2 regions of the Agrobacterium vaccinii genome follow, and region 2 is predicted to be linked to the other one. Evidence: predicted binding sites of a transcription regulator. Region 2 holds the regulator's gene; the other holds the start of a gene.
What was found. Region 2 encodes LexA, which represses DNA repair genes until DNA is damaged. Its sites were predicted from a motif close to TGTTCNNNNTGTGTTCNG; they were not measured.
Positions count from the first base shown of each region.

Region 1: HRR99_RS21830 (ImuA family protein) is a predicted target of LexA. The motif match lies at 5,994-6,011, and genes of this name have one in related genera.

Region 1 is NZ_CP054151.1:1,462,246-1,477,261, forward strand. It holds gene HRR99_RS21800 (3-carboxy-cis,cis-muconate cycloisomerase) at 1-621, shown strand, start outside; gene HRR99_RS21805 (hypothetical protein) at 835-1,056, shown strand; gene HRR99_RS21810 (DJ-1/PfpI/YhbO family deglycase/protease) at 1,095-1,655, shown strand; gene HRR99_RS21815 (sugar transferase) at 2,562-3,242, shown strand; gene HRR99_RS21820 (polysaccharide biosynthesis/export family protein) at 3,371-4,642, shown strand; gene HRR99_RS21825 (O-antigen ligase family protein) at 4,650-5,921, shown strand; gene HRR99_RS21830 (ImuA family protein) at 6,052-6,813, shown strand; gene HRR99_RS21835 (Y-family DNA polymerase) at 6,728-8,245, shown strand; gene HRR99_RS21840 (error-prone DNA polymerase) at 8,242-11,499, shown strand; gene HRR99_RS21845 (FadR/GntR family transcriptional regulator) at 11,521-12,252, opposite strand; gene yjfF (galactofuranose ABC transporter, permease protein YjfF) at 12,271-13,251, opposite strand; gene HRR99_RS21855 (ABC transporter permease) at 13,248-14,291, opposite strand; gene HRR99_RS21860 (sugar ABC transporter ATP-binding protein) at 14,291-15,016, opposite strand, start outside.
Region 2 is NZ_CP054150.1:1,515,297-1,530,312, forward strand. It holds gene HRR99_RS07630 (hypothetical protein) at 1-123, opposite strand, end outside; gene HRR99_RS07635 (pyruvate dehydrogenase complex E1 component subunit beta) at 135-1,562, opposite strand; gene pdhA (pyruvate dehydrogenase (acetyl-transferring) E1 component subunit alpha) at 1,581-2,627, opposite strand; gene HRR99_RS07645 (FtsB family cell division protein) at 2,779-3,096, opposite strand; gene eno (phosphopyruvate hydratase) at 3,242-4,516, opposite strand; gene kdsA (3-deoxy-8-phosphooctulonate synthase) at 4,744-5,592, opposite strand; gene lexA (transcriptional repressor LexA) at 5,868-6,587, shown strand; gene HRR99_RS07665 (glutathione S-transferase family protein) at 7,007-7,687, shown strand; gene HRR99_RS07670 (ComEC/Rec2 family competence protein) at 7,803-10,280, opposite strand; gene gltA (citrate synthase) at 10,541-11,830, shown strand; gene HRR99_RS07680 (cupin domain-containing protein) at 11,945-12,298, shown strand; gene HRR99_RS07685 (amino acid ABC transporter ATP-binding protein) at 12,309-13,040, opposite strand; gene HRR99_RS07690 (amino acid ABC transporter permease) at 13,018-13,677, opposite strand; gene HRR99_RS07695 (amino acid ABC transporter permease) at 13,674-14,345, opposite strand; gene HRR99_RS07700 (transporter substrate-binding domain-containing protein) at 14,413-15,016, opposite strand, start outside.

The DNA.
Region 1 (15,016 bases), on a different replicon from region 2:
CGGCAACTGATGGGTCATACCCGCATGCAGGCGGCCATTCCCATTACGGTGACCGACCGGCTGGCGAGCTGGAAGCAACCGTTGGTCAGGCACAGCCAGCGACTGGTGGATTTCGGCATTCATGGTTTTGCTCTGCAATTCGGTGGCGCGGCTGGTTCCCTGGAGAAATTTGGCGATAAGGGCGTAGCGTTGCGCGCTGAACTGGCAAGGCGGCTGGAGTTGAGCGACATGCCGCAGTGGCACAGCCAGAGAGACGGTATCGCCGAGTTCGGCAATATACTGGCGCTGATCACCGGGTCACTCGGCAAGATCGGGCAGGATATCGCGCTGCTGGCCCAAGGCGGACAAGGCGGACAAGAGATCAGGCTTTCCGGTGGCGGCGGTTCTTCGGCCATGCCGCACAAGCAAAACCCCGTCGTGGCGGAAACGCTGGTGACGCTTGCCCGTTTCAATGCGGTTCAAGTCTCGGCACTCCACCAATCCATGGTGCATGAGCAGGAACGCTCCGGCGCGGCCTGGATGCTGGAGTGGCTGGTCCTGCCACAAATGGTCGCTGCCACTGGCAACGCACTCGCTTCGGCGCATCGGCTGATCGGCCAGATTCAGTCTCTTGGTACGTAATCGTTCCAAGTCCGCGTAAATCTATTTTTCAGGAACCATTGTTCAGGGGTCACGTTCACTTGGAAGGAGAGCCACCGTGTCAGGCGGACATGATGGTGCCGAAGAACATCAGGATTTTTCCGTTTTCTTCTGATGGCCAACGAAATGGCAGACGAGCTTCTCACCCATCCGGTGCTCTCCGACATTTGAAACTCCCGCCGATGGAGAAGTGATATGGAAAAGACCGAAACGCGAAAGCTTGCGGAAGAATACATGCTTCTCGGCGGCACCCGTCAGGTCATGATCGACGATAACAAGACCTTCGTCCGTCAATACGACAACGAACCTGAGGAAGCGGAACGCTTCTGGCAGGAAAAAATCGAAGTGCTGGAACAGGCACGTCGTGACGATGTCGAATTCTTTCTGCCCTCGGTCAATTCCGACGTGGAAGACTGAGTTCCAGACCTCAAAACCATCAATCAAAGGAGAAAGCCATGACAGCTATCAACGCTGCGAAAATCGTCATTCTTGCAACAGACGGCTATGAGCGCTCGGAGTTGCGGGTTCCCTATGAAGAATTGAAGCGCCACGGTGCGGATGTGAAGATCGCATCGCTGGAAGAAGGCGAGATCAAAAGCTGGGATGAGAAGAATTGGGGAGATGCAATCGCCGTAGACCTTCTTGCCAAGAATGTCCGTGTCGATGATTTCGATGCGCTGGTCCTGCCCGGCGGCCAAATTAACCCTGACGTCCTACGTGCCGATGAAGACGCGATGCGTGTTGTGCGTGACTTCGTGAAATCCGGCAAGGTTGTTGCAGCCATCTGCCACGCACCGTGGCTGCTGGTGGAAGCAGACGCGGTCAAGGGACTGGAAGTGACGTCCTACGCCTCGATCAAAACCGACGTGAAAAACGCCGGTGGCATCTGGAAGGATGAGAAGGTGGTCACTGACAAGGGCATCATTACATCCCGTTCGCCTGACGACCTTGAGGCCTTTGTTGCCAAGATTGTCGAGGAGGTCGAAGAAGGCCGCCACGAGCGCCGCGCAGCCTGATTACTGATATATAATGAGTGGAGCCGTCACGTGAGTGGCGGCTTTCTTGTTTGGGGGATATCGAACACCCTCATTGGCCCCGTCGCATCCTTGCGGCGGGGCTTTTTTATGCCCGTTGCATTATGTGTGGTCGCGCCGCATCTGGCCTGCCTGAGATGCTCGTTGATTGAGCGGAGGCGGGACTATCAAGTCATCCGCCTGTAGGGGGGGCGTGACGCTCACCACTCTTCTCGTTGAGTGAAGTCGCGCTGCGGCAGACCGGCCCGAAATCGTGACCTTCAAATATCAATCCGCATGATGCCGAAGAGAATCACGCAAATGTCACTAGCTCAATCGATTATATATTCCTATGAGAACTCGCCAAACATAATTTAGAGCTATGCAAACGCATATCGCCACAATGTTGCCTTTTTTGGGTCATGATTGCGTCCATTTTCACGCCTGAATCACGATCATTTGCAAACGAGATGAATTTTTCTTCACAAATTTTGAGACAATCCTTGTCTTTTTGAGTGTGCGCCGCCGCAATTTTATTGCGGCGCACAATAGGTTTTTTTGCTTTTTAAGCTTTGTATTCAATACGGTTCGTTCTTGAAATTTGCCGGATTTGAGCAAGCTATAAGAATAAACCAAATGTATTACGGCCTTCAATACATGTCTAAACACCACCCCTTCACGCATCCCGCTGATATCGGGGGGTAGGTTTGCTGTTTATTAGCCCTTTAATATTCATTGCAGTTCTTTTGTGAGTATTTTCGGGATTGCTGAAGCGTAAGACTAAGGCGCGCTGCCTCATAAAAAATCTAAAAGCACCCAATTCTGGTCACAGCCTTACGGAATGATCTAACTCGAATTGACGCGCCCAACGGGTACCGACCATCGCAAAACATAAATGGAGTCCTCTCTATGAAGTCCGCGACTCGATCGGCTGTTTCGCCGCTTAGTAGCTCAAATGAATCCGATTTGAGTTTTCCGATCGGAGGAATCGCTAAACGCAGCTTTGACGTTTCGTCAGCCCTGCTAGCAATCCTCATCCTCAGCCCGATCTTTCTCATGATCATGGCTTTGGTGAAATTCACTGACCGCGGTCCTGCCTTTTACGGGCATCGCCGCGTCGGTCATAATGGACGTATGTTCCATTGCCTGAAGTTCCGCACGATGGTGACGAATGGTGATGAGGTGCTGCGACAGTACCTTGCTGCCAATCCTGAAGCTGCCGAGGAATGGAAAGCAACACGCAAGCTGAAGAACGACCCTCGCGTCACTGCGATCGGCAACGTTCTGCGCAAGCTCAGCCTCGACGAGCTTCCACAGCTGATCAACATCATTCGTGGTGAGATGAGTGTCGTTGGCCCCCGTCCGGTGGTCGATGAGGAGCTGAACTACTACGAAAGCGCAGCTTCCTATTATCTCAGCACACGTCCAGGTCTGACTGGCCTGTGGCAGATCAGTGGTCGCAACGACGTGTCCTACAAGGAACGCGTTGATTATGACACGCAGTATGTGCGCACTTGGTCGATGATGCAGGATGTTTCCATTATCTTCAAAACCATTCCCGCTGTGTGCATGTCACGCGGCAGCTATTGAACCATTTTCGTTCTCTGGCGTTTTGCAGCATTAAAATATTGCGGCCACTCAAACGTGGCAGTTGCGGCCAGCTTAATCGCTGGTCGTAATCCGACTGCCTCCCGGCGGTCGTAATTATGGAGTTGCATATGGTTGGCCCTGCCACCGGATTTTCCTTGAATGTTGTCTGGCGCAGGGTTCCTGCCCTTCTTCTTGCGGGTTCGCTTCTCGCAGCAGGCCCGCTTCACGCTGATGCGAAAGACAATCAGTATCGCCTTGGCACCGCCGACAAGCTGCGCATCCGCGTTGCCGAATGGCAGCCAGCCGATGGCACCATCCGCAATTGGGAAGTCATCAATGGTGATTATTCCGTTGGTGCTTCCGGTTCTCTGTCTCTACCGTTCATCGGTCAGCTCGACGTTGCCGGTAAAACCACTGGCGAAGTGGGCGAAGAAATCGGCGCGCAATTGCAGAGCAAGTTTGCGCTTCGCAATCTTCCATCTGCGTCTGTCGAGGTCTCCCAGTTCCGTCCTGTCTTCCTGACCGGCGATGTGCAGACACCCGGCGAATATCCCTACGCTCCCAACCTCACTGTCCTGAAGGCCGTCAGCCTTTCGGGTGGCCTGCGTCGTTCGGATGCCGGGCAGCGTTTTGCGCGCGATTTCATCAATGCCCGGGGCGATGCTGCCGTCTATAACGACCAACGTGGTCGTCTGTTGGCGCGCCAGGCACGGCTTCAGGCAGAGGTGAGGGGCGATGCTGAAATCGCCAAGACACCTGCGCTTGAAAAAATCCTGAACATCGACGCCCTGCTGGAGAGCGAAAACGCTCTGATGAAATCTCGTAGCGAGCGTTATACGCTTCAGTTGAAGGCGCTGACCGATCTGCGGCAGCTTCTGGAAACCGAAGTCGAATCCCTGCAAAAGAAATCCGAAACCCAGAATCGTCAGCTGCAATTGGCCAACGAGGACAAGGAAAAAGTCAATCGCCTGAACGAGCAGGGGCTGGCACTTGCCCAGCGGCGCATCTCCGCTGAAGAGCGTGCTGCGGAAGTGGAATCCACGCTTCTCGACATCGATACCTCTTCGCTGCGCGCCAAGCAGGATATCAACAAGGCAATGCAGGACGAGATTAACCTGCGCAATGACTGGGTCGCCCAGCGCTCCAAGGAATTGCAGGATACGGAAGCTGAACTCCAGAAGCTCAACCTGCAACTGGGCACCAGCAACCAGCTCATGTCCGAGGCCTTGGCTCAATCTGCCGAGGCGATCAAGTTCGATCCATCGGGCAAGTCCGCGTCCATTACCTACGTCATCGTGCGTGAGGACAATGGTCAGCCCAAGGAGATCAAGGTTGATGAAAACGCGACCATCGAGCCCGGTGATGTGATAAAGGTGTCATCAGAAGTTCTGATGCAGTGAGGTCCGCATGCGGATTGCCAAATCGGCTCTGATCGACCCGGATAGAAACGGACTCTATGGAACGGCGGCGGTGGCGCTGTCGTTCTTCGTTTTTGCCTATTCGTCCAAATTCGGCATGATTTCGGTTCTTGCCTACTACGGTGTGTGGCTGCCTCTGGTGGTCGTGGATTACCGCCGCGTCTTGGGCAACTACACCCGCTATCTCTGGATATTCGGGTTTGGAATTCTGACCATCCTCTCCAGCTTCTGGTCGGATGCCATGTCGGTTACCCTGCGCGCCTCCATTCAATATATGACGCATATCGTATGCGCGCTCATTGCTATGCGCGTTATCTCCATAACGACGCTGACGCGCGGCGCGCTGGTCGGCATCATCGTGGTGCTGCTTTATTCGGTGCTGTTCGGGATTTACCTTTTCGATGCGCTGGACGGCACCTTCAGCTTCGTGGGTGCTTTCTCCTCCAAAAACCAGCTGGGTTTCTATGCCTCGCTTGGCGTTATCTTTGCAGCGTGCTCGGTTCTCGTGCTGCGCCAGCGCGACATTGTCTGGCTGGGCATTGCGGGTTTTGCAGGTCTTATTTCCGCCTACTGCCTGCTTGCATCGCAATCGGCAACCTCGGTTATCACAGCTGCTGCAGTGGTTGCGCTCGTCATCGGCTTCTTGCCAATGGGCATGCTGTCTCCCGCCAACCGCAAGATGATTTTCCTCGCGCTGGTGGGAATGGGCGGTCTGGTTATCGTCGCCGCTCTTCAGTTCGGCCTGCTCGATGCCATCCTTGGCATTTTCGGCAAGGATTCGACGCTGACGGGCCGTACCTATCTGTGGCAGCAAGGCATAGAAGCGGCCAAGGCAGCACCCATTCTGGGTGTCGGCTATCAGGGCTTTTGGGTCATGGGCTTTTTCGATGCGGAGCGCCTGTGGAACGACTTCTTCATCACCACCCGAACGGGCTTCCACTTCCATAACACCTATATCGAGACCGTGGTCGAGAACGGCTTTGTTGGCCTTCTGCTGCTGGTCATCGTCCTCTATGGTACGCTGCTGGGGCATCTGCGGTCTTTGCTGGTGCGCAAGCACGATCCGCAAGGTCTTATTCTCTTTGCACTCTGCGCTCTGTTCGTCGTCCGCTCCTTCGTGGAAATCGACATCATCTTTGCCTATCAGATCGGCTCCTTCCTGCTGTATTACGCCGCTGGAAAACTGACATTGCCGCAGCGCGCGTCTGTCGGTTCCAACGCTTTTCCGGGCGTGGATATGCGTCCCATCAACAGCCACTAATCTGCTGTAATGAAACCAGCACTATGTTCTCCACAGGGGGAATCGCATGGGTTGTTGACTCTTGTCTAAAAAAGGAACAAAAAGTGAACATGTAATCTTTCAGCGTCATGCTTTGTAGAAGTCCCGTGTCATGCATAAACGCGCCGAACAGCTTGTTGTGGAGGAATTGCGAGAGCGGCTGGAACGGATCACCCAGGGTCCGGCCCGGCACCACGACCATCTGCCCTTCGGGGTGCAGCCCATCGATGATCATCTGCCGGGTGGTGGGCTGAAGCTGGGCAGCCTGCACGAAGTCAGCGGTGCCGGCAACGGTGCCGTGGATGGAGCGGCATCCGCCCTGTTTTCGGCAGGCATCGCCGCGCGTGTGAAAGGCAAGATCCTGTGGTGCGTGACGCGGCCAGATCTGTTCATGCCCGCTCTTACTCAGGCGGGTCTTTCGCAAAACCGGCTGATCATTGTGGAATGTCGCGATGAAAAGGGCGTGCTGGACTGTTTCGAGGAAGGGCTGCGCTGCAACGGCTTCGGTGCCGTCATCGGCGAGGTCTCGAAACTGCCGATGACCACGTCTCGGCGATTGCAGCTTGCGGCGGAAACATCCGGTGTGGTCGGGCTTGCGGTACGGCGCTGGCGTCATTCCTCCGGTGCCGTCGAGTATGGACAGCCGACTGCTGCCGTCACGCGGTGGCGTATTTCCGTGCGGCCTTCCACACCCCTGCCCGTGAAGGGGGTGGGTCGAGCGCACTGGTTTCTGGAGCTTTTAAGGTGTCGCGGTGGCGAATGTGCCAATTTTGAAGTGGAAGCCTGTGATGCAAAGGGTCGTCTCGCTCTACCTGCCGACATGGTCGACAGACCGATACCGCAGGACGCTTGGCAAGCAGGCGCCACCGCTTGACCGCCCGGTTGTCATGATCGGTCGTCAGGGAAGCCGCCGTGTTATCGCCGCGCAGGATGTGGCAGCGGCGGCAATGGGCCTGCGGCTCGGCATGCCGGTCAGCAAGGCGCAGGCCATCATTCCCGGCCTCATTGTGGAAGAATTACAGGTAGCCGATGATGCCAAGGCACTGCGCGATCTCGCCTTTTGGTTCCTGCGCATCTACGCGCCCATCGTCGCGCCTGATGCGCCCGACGGTCTGGTACTGGATACGACGGGGGCAGACCATCTGCACGGCAATGAGTTGATGATGCTGACCGGCATGGTCAACCGCCTGCATGGGCTCGGCTTTACTGCGCGTGCCGCGATTGCCGATAGCTGGGGTGCGGCACACGCGCTGGCCCGTTTTGGAAAAGAGCCCGTGACCATCGTGCCGCAAAACGGCTCCACCGCCGCGCTCGCTGCTCTGCCTTTGGCAGCACTGCGCCTAGAGGCAAGGATATTGGCTGATCTGAAAGTGTTGGGCTTTCGCCAGATCACAGATCTCATGGCCACGGCGCGTGCGCCGCTCACCCTGCGCTTTGGCCCGCAGGTCGGGCGCAGGCTGGATCAGGCTCATGGCCTGCTGTCGGAACCCATCGAGCCGATCCGTGTGCCGGAACTGGTCGAAGTCTTCAGATTTTTTGCCGAACCTATTTCCGCTGCCGAGACCATTGCGCGCTATACCGAAAAGCTCGTTCGCCACCTTTGTCTCGGACTGGAGAAGCGTGGCCTTGGCGCTCGCCGCGTCGATCTTGTGCTGCACCGGGTCGATAGCGGCGTGCAGGCCATCCGCGCCGGAACCTCCAAACCGGTTCGCGACGTCAAGCAACTGACCCGTCTGTTGAGCGACCGGATCCACACGATCAATCCCGGTTTCGGCATCGAAAAAATGACCCTGACGGCCACTCATGCCGAAGCGCTGGTGGTGGGGCAAGTGCGTTCCACACTGCTGGATGATGCAAAGGCGGATATCGGTGAAACCGTCGATGTCATCATCAACCGCGGTCACAAGGTCTATCGTTACGCCGCTGTCGCCAGCGACGTGCCCGAACGCTCCGTCCAGATCGTTGCCGCCCAATCTGCCGACGATCCCCTCGGCTGGCCCGACCATTGGCCACGCCCGGTTCGGCTCCTTGCCCGCCCTGAACCCATCCAGACCATGGCGTTGCTGCCGGACCACCCACCCAAAAGCTTCACATGGCGCGGCATCCGCCGTCTGGTGAAACGCGCCGATGGGCCGGAACGCGTTTTCGGCGAATGGTGGAAACGCGACCGCGAACAGGCAGCAGTCCGCGATTATTTCACCGTGGAGGATGAGGTCGGCGAGCGCTTCTGGATTTTCCGCTCCGGTGATGGCGAACACGTCAATACCGGCTCCCAAGGCTGGTTCCTGCATGGGTTCTTCGGATGAGCACCCAATACGCCGAACTCCAGGTTACGTCGCATTTCTCGTTTCTGCGGGGAGTCAGCTCTTGCGAGGATTTGTTCGCCCAAGCGAAAGCCCTTGGCATAGAAGCACTCGGCATCGTGGATCGCAACAGCTTGGCGGGCATCCCGCGCGCGTACCAAGCTGCGGAAAAAACCGGTGTCCGGCTCGCCATCGGTTGCAGGCTTGATTTGGCGGAGGATATCTCGGTGCTGGTCTACCCAACAGACCGCGCTGCTTATGCCCGCCTTTGCCGTCTGCTTACCCATGGCAAGAGAGACCCCACCAACAGAAATTGCGACCTCACATGGAGCGATCTGGTCGCTTATGGTGAGGGATTGCTGGTTATCCTCTTGCCAGACCTTGTGGACGAAATCCTATCCATTCGGCTGCGTCGGCTGAAAGCGGATTTCGGGGACCGCGCCTATGTGGCGATGAGCCTGCGCCGTCGACCGAACGATCATGTCCGGCTTTATGATCTCTCGTTCATGGCAGAGCGCATCGGCGTTGCCACCGTCGTCACCAATGATGTGCTGTTTCACGAACCGGAACGGCGCATGTTGCAGGATGTCGTCACCTGCATCCGCCACAACTGCACAATTGACGATGCCGGTTTTCGGCGCGAACGGCATGCCGACCGCTACCTGAAAACACCACAGGAAATGCACCGGCTGTTTTCCGCTTACCCCGGCGCTTTGCGTCGAACGCTGGAGATTATGCGGCGCTGCAAATTCTCACTGAGAGAACTGCAATATCAATATCCTGAAGAAAATATTGAGCCGGGATTGAGTGCGCAGCAAGCGTTGGAGAAATATGTTTGGAAGGAAGTGCCGGTTAAGTATCCGAATGGTCTGCCTGAAAAGGTAGAAAAGAGCCTCAAACATGAATTGGCGATCATCGCCAAAAAGAAATACGCCCCTTATTTTCTCACTGTAAACGCCATCGTCCGTAAGGCGCGGGAGATGGAGATTCTGTGCCAGGGTCGAGGCTCGGCGGCCAATTCCGCCGTTTGTTTTGTGCTCGGCATCACCGCCATCGATCCCAAGGAGAGCGACCTTCTGTTCGAGCGGTTCGTTTCGGAAGATCGTGATGAACCACCCGATATTGATGTCGATTTCGAACATCAGCGACGCGAGGAGATCATCCAGTGGATTTACAATCACTATGGGCATGACAAGGCAGCGCTGTGTTCCGTCATCAGCCGTTATCGCGGCAAAGGCGCCATCCGGGATGTCGGCAAGGTGTTAGGCCTGCCGGAAGATCTGACCAAACTTATGTCCTCGCAAATCTGGTGGTGGACGGAGGATGCGGGAGAAAAGGAAGCCAAAGACCTCAACATCAACTTGAATGACCGACGCGTAAAGCTGGCCTTTGATCTTGCGCGCCAACTCATTGGCACACCGCGCCATCACAGCCAGCATCCGGGTGGCTTCGTGTTGACCCATGACCGTCTGGACGAACTCGTTCCCATCTTACCCGCCGCCATGGATGACCGACGGATCATCGAATGGGACAAGGATGATATCGAAGTCGTGGATTTCATGAAGATGGATTGCCTGGCACTCGGCATGCTGTCCTGCATGCGGCGGGCCTTCGACATGCTGACAGTTCGAAAGGGCAAGACATTCGGGCTTACCAGCATAGAGAATGGTGACAAACCGACCTACGACATGATTTGCAAGGCTGACACGATAGGCACGTTCCAGATCGAAAGTCGCGCGCAAATGTCGATGCTACCGAGACTAAGACCCCGTGAACTATACGACTTGGTCATTCAGGTAGCGATCGTTCGACCCGGTCCCATTCAGGGAAATATGGTGCATCCCTACCTCAAGCGGCGTGCGAAAAAAGCTCAGGGAAAGACAATCGAGTACGAACATCCAATGCTCAAGAAAGTCCTTCACAAGACGCTTGGCGTCCCGCTGTTTCAAGAACATGCCATGCGGCTCGCCATCGATTGCGCAGGTTTTTCTGCAAACGAAGCCGACCAGTTAAGGCGGGCCATGGCGACATTTAAGAATGTCGGAACGATTGCCAATTTCGAAAGCAAACTGATCAGTGGGTTGATCGCGAATGGTTTTGCGCCGGAATTCGCAGAAAGGCTTTTCGCGCAAATCAAGGGCTTCGGCAGCTACGGTTTCCCGGAAAGCCACGCGGCCTCCTTCGCGTTGATCGCCTACGCGTCCTCATGGGTAAAGTGCCATCATCCCGATATTTTCTGCGCGGCACTCCTCAACTCCCAGCCCATGGGTTTCTATGCACCAGCCCAATTGGTGCGTGATGCCCGTGACCACGGCGTGGTGGTGCACCCGGTCTGCATCAACACCAGCCGTTGGGATTGCAGGCTTGAAGAAGAGGTCGGCCCTGAGCGAAATGCCGTGCGGCTTGGCATGCGGCTGGTGAAGGGGCTGTCCAACGATCATGCCGCCGATATTGTCTCTTGCCGCGAAGAGCGCCCCTTCGTTTCCATCGATGATCTGTGGCGCAGGGCGGGCATTCCGTCGAATGCTCTGGTCGCTCTTGCGGAGGCCGATGCGTTTCTGCCCTCACTCGGGCTCTCGCGCCGTCAGGCTCTCTGGGCCATCAAGGCCTTGCGGGATGAGCCACTGCCGTTGTTTGCCGCTGCCGCGACGCGCCAGAACAGCGTCATTGCGGAACTGAGCGAGCCGGAGGTTGCCTTGCGGCCCATGACGGCGGGTGGTGAGGTGGTGCAAGATTATGGCCATGTGGGGCTGACCTTGCGCGAGCACCCCATGGCGTTTCTGCGGGATGACCTTTCCAAGCGGCGCATTGCGACTTGCGCGCAGGCCGTGGGCGCGAAGGACGGGCGCTGGCTGGAGGTCGCGGGGTTGGTGCTGGTGCGTCAAAGGCCTGGCTCGGCCAAGGGCGTCATCTTCATGACACTGGAGGACGAGACGGGTATCGCCAATGCTGTCGTCTGGGTCAAAACCTTCGAGAAATATCGGCGCGTTATTCTATCGGCTGGCATGGTTGGCATCTACGGCAAAATCCAGCGCGAAGGCGAAGTCGTGCATCTGGTGGCCCATCGCGTGACCGATCTTTCGGATGTGCTGAGAAGCGTGGGTGAAAGGGAAGGGCCGTTTCCGCTGCCGCATGGTCGTGGCGATGAGTTTCACCATGGCATTCCACCGGAAGACCGACGCCGACTGCCCAAACGATCGGATATGCAGGGAGATGGAGGCGACCACATTACCGTCAAAGGCCGCAATTTTCATTGAGCTATCGGGTGCCCCGGAGCTTCACTCTGAAATCGCGTTCTTTATCCGGTCCTTGCCCACCAGGATGACCTGCCGCATGGCTTTGATGGCAGCGGCTTCGTCGCGGGCGGCAATGGCGTGGACGATGCGCAGATGGTTGGAGGCGATCTCCGAAATCGTCTCGGGTGAGGATGCAGGTGAGGAGAGCTGGAAGGAAATAGCGAGGGCCGCTTCGATCAGGCCGCTGGCAGAGCGCATGAACGGATTGCCGGAAATTCGGGCGACCGCCAAGTGGAACTCCAGATCGACCTTGGCGATGGTTTCCGGGGTGTGGTTCACATTATCGAACTGGGCGGCGATGGTGTAGAGCGAGACGATGTCTTCGCTGGAGGCATGGCGGGCTGCTGCCGCCGCGGCTGCGGGCTCGAGAGCCAAGCGGATATCGGCCAGATGATTGATGAATTCGGGGTCAAGTCCTGCGTCGCAGCGCCAGCCCAGAACGTCGGGATCGAAAAAATTCCAGCTGGATTTTTCCAGAACACGGGTGCCGACCTTGGCTTTCGGTTCGACAAGGCGTTTGGCGGCCAGCGTCTTCATGGTCTCCCGCAGCACGGTCCGCGAGACGCCGAAGCGCAGGGAAAGTTCTGCATCGTTCGGCAGAAGCGATCCCTCGGGGATTCGGCCTGAAACGATGGCGCTGCCGAGTTCAGCCACGACATGCGCGTGGCTGCTACGCCGCTTTCGTCCGGTAATCGTCGTTTCCAGCAGCCCCAACAAACTCTCCGCTTCCGTTTACGCCGGATGTCCCCCGGTCAATCGTCTGTTTGAATACCAGATGATTGTGCGTTGCAACACGATGAATATGAACAATAGTATGCCGATCACGATTTTCGTCCACCAGGAGGACAGCGTGCCTTCGAAAACGATGTAGGTCTGAATCAGCCCCTGGATCAGCAGGCCGATGAAGGTTCCGGCCACCAGCCCGGTGCCGCCCGTCAGCAATGTGCCGCCGATAACCACGGCTGCGATAGCATCCAGCTCCACACCAACCGTCGCCAGCGAATAGCCCGACGAGGTATAAAGCGTGTAGACGATGCCCGCCAGCCCGGAGAGAAAGCCCGAGAGCGCATAGATGCCGATGATCGTCTTACCGATGGGAACGCCCATCAGTTCGGCGGATTGCTGATTTCCGCCAAGCGCATAGATGTTTGCGCCGAAGCGCGTGCGGCTTGCCACGAAGATGCCAACGGCAAAGACGATCAGCATCAGAATGGCCAGCGCTGTCAGCCGCCCGCCGCCGGGAAAGCGGAAATAGAAACCCTGAATGGCATCGATGACGGGGTGCGAGATCGGCACGGAATCCGTGGAGATGAGATAGGCCGCGCCGCGCGCCAGAAACATGCCCGCCAGCGTCACCACGAAGGGTGGTATGGTGAGAAACCGGATCATCGCGCCCATCAGGCAACCGAACAGCGTGGAGATGACCAGCACCGCGGCAAAGGCCACCAATGGGTGCACATTGTACGTGCCGACCAGCACAGCCACGAAGACGCTGGCAAACGCGATGACCGAACCAATGGAAAGGTCGATACCGCCTGAGAGAATGACGAAGGTCATGCCGACGGAGGCGATGCCGAGAAAAGCGTTGTCCGTCAGAAGATTGCCGACCACGCGGGTCGAAAACATCGCGGGATATTGCATGACGCAGAGCGCATAGGCGACTATGAAGACCGCAAGCGTGGTCAGGAAGGGTAGATTGCGGGTGTGGATCATCGCGCGGCTCCCTCATGTTTCGCGGGTTTGGCGTGCGGGGCAGAGCTATCAGGTTTGCGCGATCTGGCGAAGCCGATGACGGTGCCAATGGCCGGGGATTGCAATGTCAGCACGACGATGATGATGCCTGCCTTGATGATGAGGTTGAACTCCGGCGGAAAGCCGGACACGAGAATGCCGGTGTTGATCGTCTGGATGATCAAGGCACCGATGAGCGATGCGGTAATGGAGAAACGCCCGCCAATCAGCGATGTCCCACCGATGACCACGGCCAGAATGGCGTCTAGCTCCAGCCACAGTCCTGCATTGTTGGCGTCCGCACCTCGTATGTCGGCGGTTACGATCATGCCTGCCACTGCGGCACAAAGGCCGGAGACCGCATAGACGAAGAACAGCAGGAAGCGGGCTCGTACACCGGCAAGCGCTGCGGCGCGGCGGTTGACACCGGTCGCTTCGATGAGGAAGCCGAGTGCCGATTTGCGCACGAGGATACCGATCAGCAAGGCGGTCAGCACCCAGATGACGATCGGCATCGGAATGCCCGCAAACGAGCCGGAACCGAGGGCGGAAAAGCTGTCATTGTTGAAGGTCAGAATGACGCCTTCGGTAATCAGCTGTGCAATACCGCGCCCCGCGACCATTAGGATGAGTGTCGCGATGATCGGCTGGATATCGAGGATGGCGACGAGAATGCCGTTCCAGATGCCACAGACAATGCCGACTGCCAGCGATACGGCAATGACGACGGGAATAGAATGACCTCCGCTGATCAGCATCGCCGCAACCGCGCCGCAAATGGCAATAACCGCGCCGATGGAAAGATCGATGCCCTTGGTGGCAATCACCAATGTCATGCCGATGGTCAGCAGCGCCACGGGCGCGGCCCGCACCAGAATGTCGATCACACTGCCATAGAGGCGTCCGTTCTGGAGCGAGACGTTGAGAAAGCCGGGCGAAATGGCCGCAATGGCGGCCAGGATGATGACGAGGGCGGCAAGCTGCGGGGCGAGCCGTTTCAGTCGGTGGGTGATCACATTCATTACGCGGCCTCCGTTCTGGCCGCACTGGCAATGGCCTGCATGATGTTGTCGGCGGTGACGTCTTCGCCCTTGAGTTCGGCCACATGGCGGCGGTCGGAGAGCACGATGACGCGGTGAGCGACAGCCGTCAGCTCTTCAAGTTCCGACGATATGACGATGAGCGACATGCCTTGGGAACAGAGACGCTCGATCATTTTCAGAATTTCCGCATGGGCACCGATATCGATGCCGCGTGTCGGCTCATCGAGAATGAGAAGGCGTGGATCGGTCGCGAGCCAACGGGCCAGAATGGCCTTTTGCTGATTACCGCCGGAGAGAAACTTGATAGGTCGTTCGCGATCCGCCGGGCGGATATCGAGCGATTTGATGAAGCCGTCCGCTAAAGCGGCTTTCTGCTTGTGCGAAAGCGGGCGCATCCATCCCTGTCTGGCTTGCAGGGCGAGCGCAATGTTATCCGCCACGGAAAAATCACCGATAATGCCATCCGTCTTGCGCTCTTCCGGGCAAAAGCCGAAGCCGTTGTCGATGGCGGCTTCCGGTGAGGTGATGGCAACCGTCTTGCCATCGATGCTGGCCTGTCCACCATCCGGCTTGTCGATGCCGAACAGAAGGAACGCCGTCTCGCTACGGCCAGAACCTAAGAGCCCGGCAATGCCGACGACTTCACCGGGGCGCACATCGAGATCGAACGGCTCGACGCTCCCGCGCTTTCCGTAACCGGTGAA
Region 2 (15,016 bases):
ATCGCCCTCACCGTCATTGATCACAGCCCAAAAGACGATGCGCTCAAACTGAGGCGCGTCCTTAGACCCTACAACACGATACCAGTTTTCACCGGCCGGGAGGATGTGTTTGATTTTACCCAAATTCTCCTCCTTCATTTGTAGCAGACGGTTTTGACGGCCTGAATGACTTCATCAACATTCGGCAAAGCCAGTTTTTCGAGGTTCGCAGCATACGGCATCGGAACGTCCTTGCCAGCAATCGTCAGGATCGGCGCATCGAGGTAGTCGAATGCGGCACGCTGAACGCTGTTGGAAATGAAGTCACCGACCGATGACTGCGGGAAGCCTTCTTCCACGGTCACCAAACGACCCGTCTTCTTGACCGATTCGATCACCGTCGGCAGGTCCATCGGACGGATGGTGCGCAGGTCGATCAGTTCGACGTCGATGCCGAGCTTTTCGAGTTCCGCAACCGCCTTGATCGCGTAGGTCATGCCGATACCGAAGGAAACGATGGTCGCATCCTTGCCCTTGCGGTGAATGCGCGCCTTGCCGATTGGCAGAACGAAATCGTCCATCTTCGGAACTTCGAAGCTCTGACCGTACAGAATTTCGTTTTCGAGGAAGATGATCGGGTTCGGATCGCGGATCGCAGCCTTGAGCAGACCCTTGGCGTCAGCAGCCGTGTAAGGCATAATGACCTTGAGGCCTGGAATATGGCTGTACCATGCGGCATAGCACTGCGAGTGCTGAGCGGCCACGCGGGCAGCAGCACCCGACGGACCACGAAACACCATCGGCGCACCCATCTGACCGCCAGACATGTAGAGCGTCTTGGCAGCGGAGTTGACGATTTGGTCGATGGCCTGCATGGCGAAGTTGAATGTCATGAATTCAACGATGGGGCGCAGACCCGTCATCGCTGCACCGACGCCGATACCGGCAAAGCCGTGTTCGGTGATCGGCGTATCGATAACACGCTTGGCGCCGAATTCCTGCAGAAGACCCTGAGTGATCTTGTAGGCGCCCTGGTATTCGGCGACTTCTTCACCCATGACGAAAACGTTCTCGTCGGAGCGCATTTCTTCCGCCATCGCATCGCGCAGTGCTTCGCGCACCGTCTGTGTCACGAACTCGGTGCCCTCAGGGATATCCGGGTCAGCAGCAACTTCGATCTTTGGCGCGGCCGGAACCTTTGCGGCTTCCTTGTCGGCAGAAGGCTCTTCGCTGGCTTCGCGGGTCTTGCCGCCAGCAGCGTCGGAACCGGAATTGGCAGCGTCTGCCTTCGGCTCTTCCTTCTTCGGTGCGGAAGACGCAGACAGATCGTCAGCGCTTTCGCCGTCCTGAAGCAGCACGGCAATGGCGGTGTTGACCTTGACGCCTTCGGTGCCAGCTTCGATCAGCAGCTTGCCGATGACGCCTTCATCCACGGCTTCGACTTCCATCGTTGCCTTGTCGGTTTCGATTTCAGCAATCGCGTCACCGGAGGAAACTTTGTCACCCTCTTTCTTCAGCCACTTGGAAAGCGTGCCTTCCTCCATGGTTGGGGAAAGGGCGGGCATGAGAATTTCTATAGGCATGTTATCTCCCTTCCCAAATCAGAGCAGAATGTCGGTGTAGAGCTCGGAAACATCCGGCTCCGGATCGGTCTGGGCGAACTCGGCGCTGTCGGCAACGACGTCACGGACATCCTTGTCGATTGCCTTGAGTTCATCCTCAGTGGCCCAGCCCTGTTGAAGGAGCCGCGCCTTGACCTGCTCGATTGGGTCATGTTCCGCGCGCATTTTCTGCACTTCGTCTTTGGAACGGTACTTTGCCGGGTCAGACATGGAGTGACCACGATAACGATAGGTCAGCATTTCCAGAATGATCGGGCCCTTGCCGGAACGGCAGTGCTCAAGCGCTTCGTCCGCAGCCGCCTTTACCGCACGGACATCCATGCCATCGACCTGCACGCCGGGAATGCCGAAACCGGAACCACGCAGCGAGTAATTGGACTGCGCCGTGGCGCGGGCGGTAGACGTGCCCATCGCGTAGTGGTTGTTTTCGACGATATAGATGATCGGCAGCTTCCAGAGAGCAGCCATGTTGAAGCTCTCGTAGACCTGACCCTGGTTGGCCGCGCCATCACCGAAGTAAGCAACGGAAACGCTGTCATTGCCACGGTACTTGTTGGCGAAGGCAAGACCGGTTCCCAGAGAAACCTGAGCACCCACGATGCCGTGTCCGCCGTAGAAATGCTTTTCCTTGGAGAACATGTGCATGGAGCCGCCCTTGCCCTTGGACAAGCCGCCCTGGCGTCCGGTCAACTCGGCCATGACGCCACGTGCGCTCATGCCAGCAGCCAGCATGTGGCCGTGGTCACGGTAAGCGGTGATGACCTGATCGCCTTCCTTCTGCGACATGTTCATGCCGACAACGACAGCTTCCTGCCCGATATAGAGGTGACAGAAACCACCGATGAAGCCCATGCCGTAGAGCTGGCCAGCCTTTTCTTCGAATCGACGGATCAGAAGCATTTCACGATAGGCGTGCAACTCTTCGTCTTTACCAAAGTCCGGCGTATTCTTGCCGGTGAATTCCTTGGTGGCGGTCTTTGCCGTAGTCTTGCGGCCGGATACGGTCGCGGTTTTTCGCGGCGCCATTCATCCCTCCCTGAGTTGCCATTAGAATGGTTGGATTGGGACGCACCATATGCAAGAAAAAGCGAACCAGCAATGCCATAAACGCATGGCTCATATTCTGGTAAGTTGCTGTGAATAAATTAAAAAACTGGATTAACCGATATCAGGTTAATCAGAAATATGTATTCATGATCACGATTTCGTCGCTGCGTGACATATTCAACTGATAACGCGAGATTTCATCGATCATGTCGCGCTCCAGCGAACCATCGCTCATCAGCTCGACCTGGCGCTCCAACGAGACGCGTGCCTTGGTCAGCTTCGCAAGCTCGACGGTGCGCGCCAGACGCTGGCGCTCCAGACGCTCCGTCGCCTGAAGACCAAAGTCGCCATGGACACAATGATATCCGAAATAGGAAAGGAATGCGACGGTGATTGCCGGAACGACCAGACGGCCAAAACGTCTCTTCTTGTGATGCTTGGTCCACATACTCTTGAACAGCCTTCAAACGCGTTACTGCCATCACCATAGCCGCATTTGTTTAACCATCCGTTGACCTTAACTCCGTCGCCCACCGCAGCGCACAAAAAAGGCCCGCCGAAGCGAGCCTTTTTTTAAATCTGTATAGAAAGCCTTAGCCACGCAGAATCGAACGACCGGCATAAGCTGCCTGTGGGCCGAGCATTTCTTCAATGCGGATCAGCTGGTTGTACTTGGCCAGACGGTCGGAGCGCGAAAGCGAACCGGTCTTGATCTGTCCGCAGTTGGTCGCAACAGAAAGATCGGCAATCGTCGAATCTTCCGTTTCGCCGGAGCGGTGGGACATGACGGCGGTGTAGCCAGCCTTGTGTGCGGTTTCGACGGCGTCGAGCGTTTCCGTCAGCGAACCAATCTGGTTGACCTTGACGAGGATGGAGTTGGCAACGCCCATCTTGATACCGTCACGCAGGCGGGCAGAGTTCGTCACGAACAGATCATCGCCGACCAACTGAACCTTGGAGCCGATCTTGTCGGTCAGGTACTTCCAGCCGTCCCAATCGTCTTCGGCCATACCATCTTCGATCGAGATGATCGGATACTTGGCTGCGAGTTCAGCGAGGTAATCCGCCATGGCTTCCGGCTCGAGCGTACGGCCCTCGCCTTCCATTTCGTACTTGCCGTTCTTGAAGAATTCTGTCGAGGCGCAATCGAGAGCGAGCGCAACGTCGTCGCCTGGCTTGTAACCGGCCTTCTCCACGGACTTCATGATGAAGTCGAGAGCTTCAGGCGCGCTCTTCAGGCCCGGCGCAAAACCACCTTCATCACCAACATTGGTGTTGAAGCCCTGTGCCGACAGTTCTTTTTTCAGAACGTGGAAGATTTCCGCGCCGATGCGCACGGCGTCACGGATGCTTTCCGCGCCAACCGGCATGATCATGAATTCCTGGAAGTCGATCGGATTGTCGGCATGCGCGCCACCATTGATGATGTTCATCATCGGCACTGGGAGCAGATGCGCGTTCGGGCCACCGACGTAACGGTAAAGCGGCAGTCCGGTCGTTTCGGCCGCAGCCTTGGCGACAGCCAGGGAAACACCGAGGATGGCGTTGGCACCGAGACGCGACTTGTTCGGCGTGCCATCGAGCTCGATCAGCGTCTGGTCGACGTGGATCTGGCTTTCGGCATCGAAACCGCCCAGCGCGTCGAAAATCTCGGTGTTGACGGCTTCGACAGCCTTCTCGACGCCCTTACCCAGGTAGCGCTTGCCACCATCACGCAGTTCAACGGCTTCGTGTGCGCCTGTCGATGCGCCCGATGGAACCGCCGCACGACCGAAAGAACCGTCTTCCAGATAGACATCGACTTCAACGGTGGGGTTGCCACGGCTGTCGAGGATTTCGCGTGCGATGATATCGGTAATGGCTGTCATGATCTCTCCCTTGGGACTGGAACAGGAATTTCAGATGCCTGTCTTAAAGTGCATCCCGAAAACTGTGAAGCGCTTTTCGGATGAGCGGCGCGATAAACGGGACAACGGAAATGGCGACTCGATTTGAATTTCTTCCGTCGCTGTAGACGACGCACAAGAATTTACAATGACGGCGCCCTCTTCCAGACGCCTTCCTTCTCATAAAAATCGATTAAGGCCAAAAGCCGTCACGCAGCCTTGGAGATGTTGTCGAAGGCCAGCAGTTTTTCCAGAAGCTTCGGCATATTCTTGAGGTGCACCATGTTCGGCCCGTCGGACGGCGCATTATCAGGGTCCTCATGCGTCTCCACGAAAAGACCAGCAACGCCCACGGCCACGGCAGCACGAGACAGCGTTTCAACAAACTCCCGCTGACCGCCGCTGGAACCACCCTGCCCGCCAGGCTGCTGCACGGAGTGCGTGGCATCGAACACCACGGGCGCACCGAGCGATGCCATGATGGGAAGCGAACGCATATCGGAAACCAGCGTATTGTAGCCGAACGAGGCCCCGCGCTCGCAGAGCAGTACGTTCGGATTGCCGCTATCGTTCAGCTTCGCCAGCACATTCTTCATGTCCCAAGGGGCCAAAAACTGACCCTTCTTGACGTTGATGACGCGACCGGTCTTTGCAGCCGCCACCAGCAAGTCAGTCTGGCGGCTGAGAAATGCCGGAATCTGAAGGATATCCACGACAGGCGCGACGATGCCGCACTGTTCCTCGTTGTGAATATCCGTGAGAACCGGAAATCCGAACTGGCTTTTCAGCTCCGAAAAAATCTCAAGCGCCTTATCGATGCCGATACCGCGCTGACCGGAGAGCGACGTGCGATTCGCCTTGTCGAACGAGGATTTGTAGACCAGACCGATACCCAGCTTGCCGCAAAGGTCAGCCAGCGTTTCCGCAATCATGAAGGCGTGGTCGCGGCTTTCCATCTGGCACGGCCCGGCAATCAGCGAGAAACGCTCGGTGTTGGAAAAAGAGACCGCGCCCGCACCCTCGCCAGCAACCACTTTCAGATTATTCGTCACACTCATGATGATTCCCCTGATACAAAAGGGACGCTTCGCAGCCGACGCCGCCGAACCATCCTGCAATCTCTCAAAACTCGCCACGCACTTAGCAGCAAGCAGCAGCGAAGTCACGGCATGACGTGGCAGGCGAGGTAGAACACCCATAGGACATCTATCAACGATGTCTTAAATGATTTGGGATGACTATTGGGGATTGCAGAACACATGTGGAACATATAGTGTTCGTTCTGTATTTGTTTCACGAATCTAAGCCTCAAAGCTTCAAGGGTGTTTACTCCATGCTCACGCGCAAACAGCAGGAACTGCTTCTCTTCATTCATGAGCGAATGAAAGAGTCCGGCGTGCCGCCGTCCTTCGATGAAATGAAGGATGCGCTCGATCTTGCCTCCAAATCCGGCATACACAGGCTGATCACGGCATTGGAAGAACGCGGATTCATTCGCCGGCTACCGAATCGTGCCCGCGCGCTCGAAGTCATCAAGCTTCCCGAATCGTATTCACCGCAGAATAAGCCGCAGCGAGGCTTTTCACCCAGCGTCATCGAGGGCAGTCTCGGCAAACCGCAGCCCGTGCAGCCGCCGCCTCCCGCTGCCGCAAACGATCGCAACCCTGATTCGGTGAGCGTACCGGTTATGGGACGGATTGCTGCGGGCGTGCCGATTTCGGCAATCCAGAACAACACGCATGATGTCGTCGTGCCCATGGATATGCTAGGTGCGGGCGAGCATTACGCGCTTGAAGTCAAAGGTGATTCGATGATCGAAGCAGGCATCTTCGATGGCGATACGGTTATAATCCGCGATACGAGTACGGCAAATCCGGGCGATATCATTGTCGCACTGGTGGACGAGGAAGAAGCGACCTTGAAACGCTTCCGTCGCAAAGGCGCGTCGATTGCGCTGGAGGCAGCAAACCCTGCCTATGAAACTCGTATCTTCGGACCTGATAGGGTGAAAATTCAGGGCAAACTCGTTGGCCTGATCCGCCGCTATCATTGAGACCTTCTGGGGCAGATTTGATTGTCTGCCCCGCCTTGGTATTTTCAATTTTCGGTATTTGCGACACTTGATGCTTAGTGGTCGAAGTTCGCTTGAGCTCGGACCGGTATATTATGCGTGTTTTAAACGGATAATTCGCTCAGGACGGTTTCAAAAACCGGAAATCATTAGCCGGGTCATCATTTTTTCGAATCGCGCGCCACTTCGATAGTCTATGACGTTTTGAGCACGTTTTTAGTGGTGATGAATGCGGTTGAGCAGCGGAATATAAGGTTTTCCGATCTCAGCGCGATGCTGGAAAGCTACTCGCTTGAGCGAATGACAAAACATCAAATAATTTGAAGACCACCATCGCGCAGACTGTCTGTATTGAAAAATTTTCCCGCGCTAACATGGTATGCGCAACGAGGGATCTTGAGATGTACGATCTTTACATAGCCAACAAGAATTATTCCTCCTGGTCATTGCGTCCGTGGGTATTGATGCGAACGCTCGATATTCCCTTCAGCGAGAAACTCACGCCCTTCGGCAATTCAGCACAGGATTTCGCAGTGTTTTCGCCAACGGCAAAAGTGCCCTGCCTTGTCGAAAACGAGTTCACCGTGTGGGACACGTTGTCGATAACAGAATATCTGGCCGAACGGCACATTGGCGTTTGGGCTGGTCATGCGAGGGCGCGTGCCTGGTCCCGTTCTGCAGCAGCAGAAATGCATTCCGGCTTCCAGACGTTGCGCAACGAGCATCCTATGCATGTCGGTCTTCGCATACAGCCAGTAGCGATCAGCGAAGCTTTGCGGAAAGACATCTCCCGCATAGACGCACTTTGGCAGGAAGGTCTGACATCCTTTGGTGGGCCATTCCTGGCAGGAGAAACATTTACGGCGGTCGACGCGTTTTTCTGTCCCGTCGCCTTCCGCTTTCAGACCTACGCAACGGCCTTGTCTCCCGAGTCAGAAGCTTACAAGAACCGTCTTCTCGCCCTGCCAGCGATGCATGAATGGCAAGATGCGGCTTTGCTGGAACCGTGGCGCGATGCGGAACACGAGGCGGAAGCCAAGGCCACCGGAGAATGGCTCGCGGATTTACGCTCAAAGCCGTGATCTCTGGGTAAACCTCCTATCGCGAGCGCACGCTGTGGCGTAGTTTTCTAGAGGAAAGAGTATTTGAAGGGTATAGCCGAAGCGTTTCAACCCGCACCCTTCGAGCCAAGCGTCGTCACCGCGAAGTCGACAACATCGTCGCGATATGCGGCGGAAGGGACGTGTCGAAATCTCTTTTGCGCCAGTCATAGCTCCGGTGCATGGTCCAGAACCGATTCACACCCTCCATCGCAGCCTCAGCTTTGACGATGGGGGCGTCCTTGTCGCCGAGCCAGATTTCCAGTGAGCCGGTTCGGCGCAATATGTCCTGGCTGATGAGAATGGCGCCGGAATAGCACTCGGTAAATGAGACACGTCGTGTCGTCACGATCAGGTCGGCGATCTCGCATGCGGTCCCAGTCAGCGTACTGTCGAAGATCACGGCTATTGCAACGCCGGTTCGGGATTTGGCAACGCACCAGCTATCCTTCCGGCACGTGAAGCGCTCTGTTTTGGAAAGCGCGTTTCGCATCTCCTCCGTTGCTTTTGCCTTATCTCTCTCGCTCAAACCAGTGCGCCGTGTAGTGGGTGGCTCGTCGGCATCAGCCTCGTCACCATCAGGTGACTTTGCGGTTTCCAGCATGTCTGGCGGGTTATGTCGTTCGGATAGGGGCAGCGCCCTCACCCATTGGTCATAGATGAAACCCGAGGCCCGCTGCTTTGTCGTCGCCACCGCATCCTCCGTCAGTAGCGCGACCAGAGAAGCGTCCTCGTAGATCAGCAAATCCGGCCTTGCCCTCCATTGCTCAACGACCAATAATCCAAACCCGGCGGCAATGAACGGCAAGCCTATCAGCGCCAAACGTGTGCGTAAGAGCGCCAGCAGCAAAAAACCTGTCGTGGATACGGCGAGGAACCAGCCGTTCTGCCGCCCGATCGTCGCATCGCCACCCCAACTGGAAACGGTCTTTGCGATGTCGATCACCAGCGCCATGCCGTAGCCCATGACCTTCAGAAAGGGAGCGTCGAGCCCAAACGGCATCAACAGCATGCCAACCAGCGCGAACGGCATGACAATCAACGACATGACCGGCATAGCCGCCAGATTGGCCGCCAGCCCATATGTCGTGATCCGGTGAAAATGCTCGATGGAGTAGACAGCAGTCGAGATGCCACCGATCAGTGACGTCACCACGACACCGCCCATGATCGTACCAACCTTGGCCGCCAATGACAGCCACCATGGTGGACGGGATAGGATCCGCTGCTCGCGGTCGCCTCGCCACCTGCTCCAGAAGGCGTAGCCGGACACCAGTGCCAGCGTCGCCGCAAACGACATCTGGAAACTCGGACCCATCACCTCATGCGGTGACAGAACGATGATGACGATGGCGGAAAGCGCGATGTTTCTGAGACTGATCGAGGGCTTGTCCACCAGCACCGCGATCAGCATGACCGACATCATCAACCACGCCCGCTCTGCCGATACGGCAAACCCAGAGATGAGATAGTAGGCGAGCGTCATCAACAGCGCCGCAAATGCGGAGATTTTCTTCACGGGCCAGCGCTGCGAAAAAGCGGGAAACAAGCTGAAGGCGGTTCGCATTCCGACGAAGAAGATGCCAGCGGCCAGCGCCATGTTCAGCCCTGAAATGGCAACGATATGCGCCAACCCGGAAACGCGCAGCGCTTCCATCGTCTCATTGGAAATCGCGCGCCTTTCGTCGGTGATGATCGATGCGGCGAACGCGCCAGCGTCGCCGCCGATCAGGTCACGAATGCGTTGCGCAATATCGCTTCTGAGCTTGTAGAGCCACGCATCCGCTGCCCCCGTCCACGTTGTGGACTTTTGCTTGTCCGGCAATGTCTTCGGCGCACCGTAGAAGAAACCCGTCGCGCCGATTCCATTAAAATATGAAGCGAAGGCGAAGTCGTTTAGCCCCGGCAGCGCCGGGCCCGAGGGCGGCGATAGCCGCGCCTTTCCGGTGATCACACCACCAATGGCCACTGCCTCACGACGGCTGCGTGATACCAGCGAGACTTTCTGCGGTGGGCGGGACAGTTTTGGGCCCGATGTCGCGTCCAGAACCACGACATATCGCCAGTTTCCCCTCGCATCCAGTTCACGCCTCTCCACCGTCCCGGTAATCGTTGTCGTCACAGGCGTGTCGAGAATGATGGTACCGATGCGCCGCGCTTCGACATCAGCCAGCAGCATGCCAGTCATCAAAAGAGCCATGGCCTTCAACACAGCTGCAACAGTGCCCGGGCGGTGCAGCATGGCTGCGGCCCAGGCGCCGATCCCAACCGTAACGAACATCAAAAACCAGCGCGATGGCGTCGCGGGCAGACCGAACCATAGCGCAGCCCCCAACGCGATGAAGACTGGCACGAACAGGAAGTCCTGCCGGTGCATCACCTCCTGCTCGGCACAGGTGATGATCCATTGTTTGAGAGCACGAACCGACCAACCCCGGGCAGTTCCCTGCCCCGTTTCCAAGGCCAGCTCGCGCCGTGAGGTGTGAAGCGGCAACAGCAAATCATCGAGGTCCGCATGCGCAACGGAGCTCGTTTCCGCCAGGCGGAAATGCTGTTTTTCGTCCTGTGTGTTCAAACCCCGGCGCCCCTTGCCGCAGCCCTTAGTTTGCAACCCCAAAGAAAAGATTGCAACCTCTTGCTGAGTTAAGAAAGCATTGACCTAGAATGAAACACTATGCCGTAGAAATGCTCCATTTCGGGATATTGGCGTGTCGCAATGCACAATTTGGCCTTCGGATAGCTTGGCTTTATGGCTCGGATCATATAGCTAAATCGCTGACGCTTAAACTGGCTGATGCGTCACCCCGCATCGCCTGCATATTTCGGAGGTATGGTATGACGGAAACTAGCGCGACAGTGACACTCGGCGATAATAAGGTCGATCTCCCTGTGCGAGAAGGCACGATCGGACCCAAGGTCGTAGATATCGGAACGCTTTATAAGAACACCGGCACCTTCACCTACGACCCCGGCTTTACGTCGACTGCCTCTTGCGAATCCAAGATCACGTATATCGATGGCGATGAAGGCGTGCTTCTGCATCGCGGTTACCCTATCGAGCAACTGGCCGAACAGGGCGACTTCCTCGAAACCTGCTACCTGCTGCTTTACGGCGAACTGCCGACGACAGCACAGAAGAAAGACTTCGACACCCGCGTAACGCGCCACACAATGGTGCATGAGCAGATGAGCCGCTTCTTCACCGGCTTCCGTCGCGACGCTCACCCGATGGCTGTCATGTGCGGCACGGTCGGCGCGCTCTCTGCGTTCTATCACGACTCCACAGATATTACCGATCCGCACCAGCGCATGGTCGCTTCGCTGCGTATGATCGCCAAGATGCCGACGATTGCGGCAATGGCTTACAAATACCACATCGGTCAGCCTTTCGTGTATCCAAAGAACGATCTGGATTACGCGTCCAATTTCCTCAACATGTGCTTTGCTGTTCCTTGCGAAGACTACAAAGTTGATCCTGTCCTAGCCCGCGCCATGGACCGCATCTTCATTCTCCACGCCGATCACGAGCAGAACGCGTCCACATCGACGGTTCGTCTGGCAGGTTCTTCCGGTGCAAATCCGTTCGCCTGTATCGCGGCTGGCATCGCCTGCCTCTGGGGCCCTGCCCACGGCGGTGCAAACGAAGCAGCGCTCAACATGCTGAACGAAATCGGTTCGGTCGATCGTATTCCTGAATACATCGCCCGCGCCAAGGACAAGAACGATCCGTTCCGCCTGATGGGCTTTGGCCACCGCGTTTACAAGAACTACGATCCGCGCGCCAAGATCATGCAGAAGACCATGTACGAAGTGCTGGAAGCCACGGGCAACCAGGATGATCCGATCATGCAGGTCGCGCTCGAGCTGGAAAAGATCGCCCTTTCCGACCCTTACTTCGTCGAAAAGAAGCTCTATCCAAACGTCGACTTCTACTCGGGTATCACGCTGAAGGCGCTTGGATTCCCCACGACCATGTTCACCGTTCTCTTTGCTCTCGCCCGCACCGTGGGCTGGATTGCTCAGTGGAACGAAATGATCGAAGATCCACAGCAGCGCATCGGTCGCCCTCGCCAGCTCTACACCGGCGAAGCAAAGCGCGACTACACGCCTGTGTCCAAGCGCTAAGCGCGGATATCCATTACGAAAAAAGAAGCCGGGCTCACGCCCGGCTTTTTTTGTTTGCCGATACCCGCGTCCTTTGTCAAAGTCGTACGAAGACATCAGCAAAGGCCAGCCATGATGGAAAAACGACCGCAAATATTGAATCGATCTGACTGGAGCGATGGTGAGGACTTCTGGCAGGGCGAGTTTGAGGGCCGCACTTTCGGAACCAACGCCTCCGTCATGTTCTACACCGTGAACGAAGTGGGCAAAGGCACGGGCCTGCACAAACACCCCTATGACGAAATCTTTATCATGCGAAAGGGCAACGCGCTTTTCACAATCGGTGATCAGGAAATCCGTGCCTCTGAAGGGCAGGTCCTCTTCGGACCCGCCAATATTCCCCACAAATACATCAATCTTGGACCCGGCCCTCTGGAAACGACCGACATCCATGTCGCAGACGTTTTCATTCAGGAAGACCTGGACTGAGCATCCAAAATCAATGCGCCGTTACGCCCAGAAACTGTTTTAGCTCCGGCGTCTTGGGTGCCGTAAACACCTCTTCCGGCGGGCCGATTTCGTGAACGCGGCCTTCATGCATGAAGACGACACGCGAGCAGACGTCGCGGGCAAATTTCATTTCGTGGGTGACCATGACGAGTGTCATGCCCTCCGCTGCCAGTTCCCGCACCACGGCCAGAACTTCCGCGACAAGTTCGGGGTCGAGCGCCGAGGTAATCTCGTCACACAGTAACGCTGTCGGCTGCATGGCAAGGGCCCTGGCAATCGCCACGCGCTGCTGTTGCCCGCCGGAAAGCTCATCCGGGTAGGCGTCGAATTTATGCGCCAGACCAACCCGTTCCAGCATCTTGCGCGCGATTGTTTCCGCTTCCGCTTTGCGCGTTTTCTTGACGACGGTCTGTGACAGCATGACGTTACCGCCGACGGTCAGGTGCGGAAACAGGTTGAATTGCTGGAAAATCATCCCGACTTTCAGACGCAGCGCTTTCAGGTGAATTTCGTCATCCAGAAACTGCGCGCCCGCGACAGAAATGGCACCGGAAGAAAGAGCTTCCAGACCGTTGATGCAACGGAGCAATGTGGATTTGCCCGACCCGCTTTTGCCGATGATGGCGATGACTTCGCCCGGCTCGATATCGAGATTGATTCCCTTCAAGACTTCGTTTGTGCCGTAGCTCTTGCGGACTTCAGTGATTTCGATGAGCGACATTGAGCTTCCTTTCGAGGATCTGGCTGCTTTTCGACAAAGGCCAGCACAGCGCGAAATAAATAAGGGCGACGAGGCCATAGACGGTGAAGGGTTGGAAGGTCGCGTTGGTCACGACCGTTCCGGCCTTAGAAAGCTCCACGAAACCGATGATCGATGTGACAGCTGTGCCCTTGATGACCTGCACGGCAAAACCAACGGTCGGCGGTATAGCCACGCGCATTGCCTGAGGCAAAATGACGTAACGCATCTGCTGAAGGCGCCCCATGCCAAGGCTGGCGGAGGCTTCCCACTGGCCCTTCTGTACCGACTCAACGCAACCGCGCCAGATTTCCGTCAGGAAAGCTGCCGCCCAGAGGATGAGTGTGATGCCTGCGGCAAGCCAGGCCGGCACATCGATACCCACCAGTCCCAGCCCAAAGAAGGCGATGAAGAGCTGCATCAGCAACGGTGTGCCCTGAAACAGCTCCACGTAATATTTCGAAAAAACCCGCAGCGATTTCTTTTTCGAAATGCGCATGAAGAGAAGCAAGAGCCCGACAAAGGCACCGCCGATGAAGGAAACAAGCGACAGCAAAATCGTCCAACGCGCTGCCAGAAGCAGGTTTCGCAAAATGTCCCAGGTCGAGAACTCGATCATCGGGCGCTCCTTCTGGGAAAAATGAACCCGCCCACGACAAGCAATATCTGCCGCAGAAGGATCGCCAGTGCCAGATAGATGACCGTTGAGACCATATAGGCTTCAAAAGCCCGGAACGTACGGGACTGGATGAAGTTGGCAGCAAAGGTCAGGTCTTCGGCGGCAATCTGCGACACCACGGAAGAGCCGAGCATGACGATGACGACCTGCGACGAAAGCGCTGGCCAGATGCGTTGCAGCGAAGGCACCAGCACTACATGCCGGAACGTCTCGAACCGGGTCATGGCAAGGCTTGCGCCCGCCTCGAACTGTCCCCTCGGCGTTGCCTGAATGCCAGCGCGAATGATTTCGCAGCTATAGGCACCCAGATTGACGACCATGGCTATGTTGGCAGCCGTCAATTCGGTCAGTTGCAATCCCAGCGACGGAAGGCCGAAAAAGATAAAGAAAAGCTGGATCAGAAATGGCGTATTGCGGATCAACTCCACATAAAGCGCGATGGGCGGCCGCAGCCATGTCGGCCCGAGTGCGCGCACCCAGGCGCAGAAAATACCGAGCGCAATCCCTAAAACACCGCCGATCGCAATCAGTTGAAGCGTAATCAGCACGCCCTTTACGATCACAGGGTAATATTCGAACAGCCACCCGAACTCGAATGCGTAATGCACGAGTGTTCCTTTCGGTGAAAAGAAGACAAGCGCGCCCCGTCAGTTGCAGGGCGCGCGCTCGAAGACCTCAGAGGTCTTTCGGGAGGTCCGTCTTCAACCATTTCTGGGCGATTGCATTGAGGCTTCCGTCCGCCTTCGCAGCGGTGATGATGCCGTCGATCTTCTCCAGAAGCGCTGGCTGTTCCTTGTTCAAGCCAATGAAGCAAGGGGAATTTTTGATCAAAAACTTAAGCTCTGGCCGCTTCGGCGGGTTCTTTTCCAGAATAGCGGCGGCGACGACGTTGCCGGTCGCGACGGTCTCGACCTGACCGGACAGGAAGGCGGAAATCGTGCCGTTATTGTCCTCGTAGCGTTTGATGGTGGCATCGGCAGGCGCGATTTTCGTCAGCTCCAGATCTTCCACCGCACCACGTGTCACGCCGATTGTCTTGCCCGCAAGGTCTTCCGCCTTCTCGATCTTGACGCTGCCAGGTGCAAAGACGCCGTTGAAGAATGGCGCATATGCAACAGAGAAATCGATGACCTTTTCCCGGTCAGGATTTTTGCCGAGGCTGGAAACGACCAGATCGACCTTGTTGGTCTGCAAATAGGGAATGCGGTTCGCGCTGGTCACCGGCACGAGTTCGACCTTCACACCCAGCTTTTCCGCGATCAGATTTGCCACGTCGATG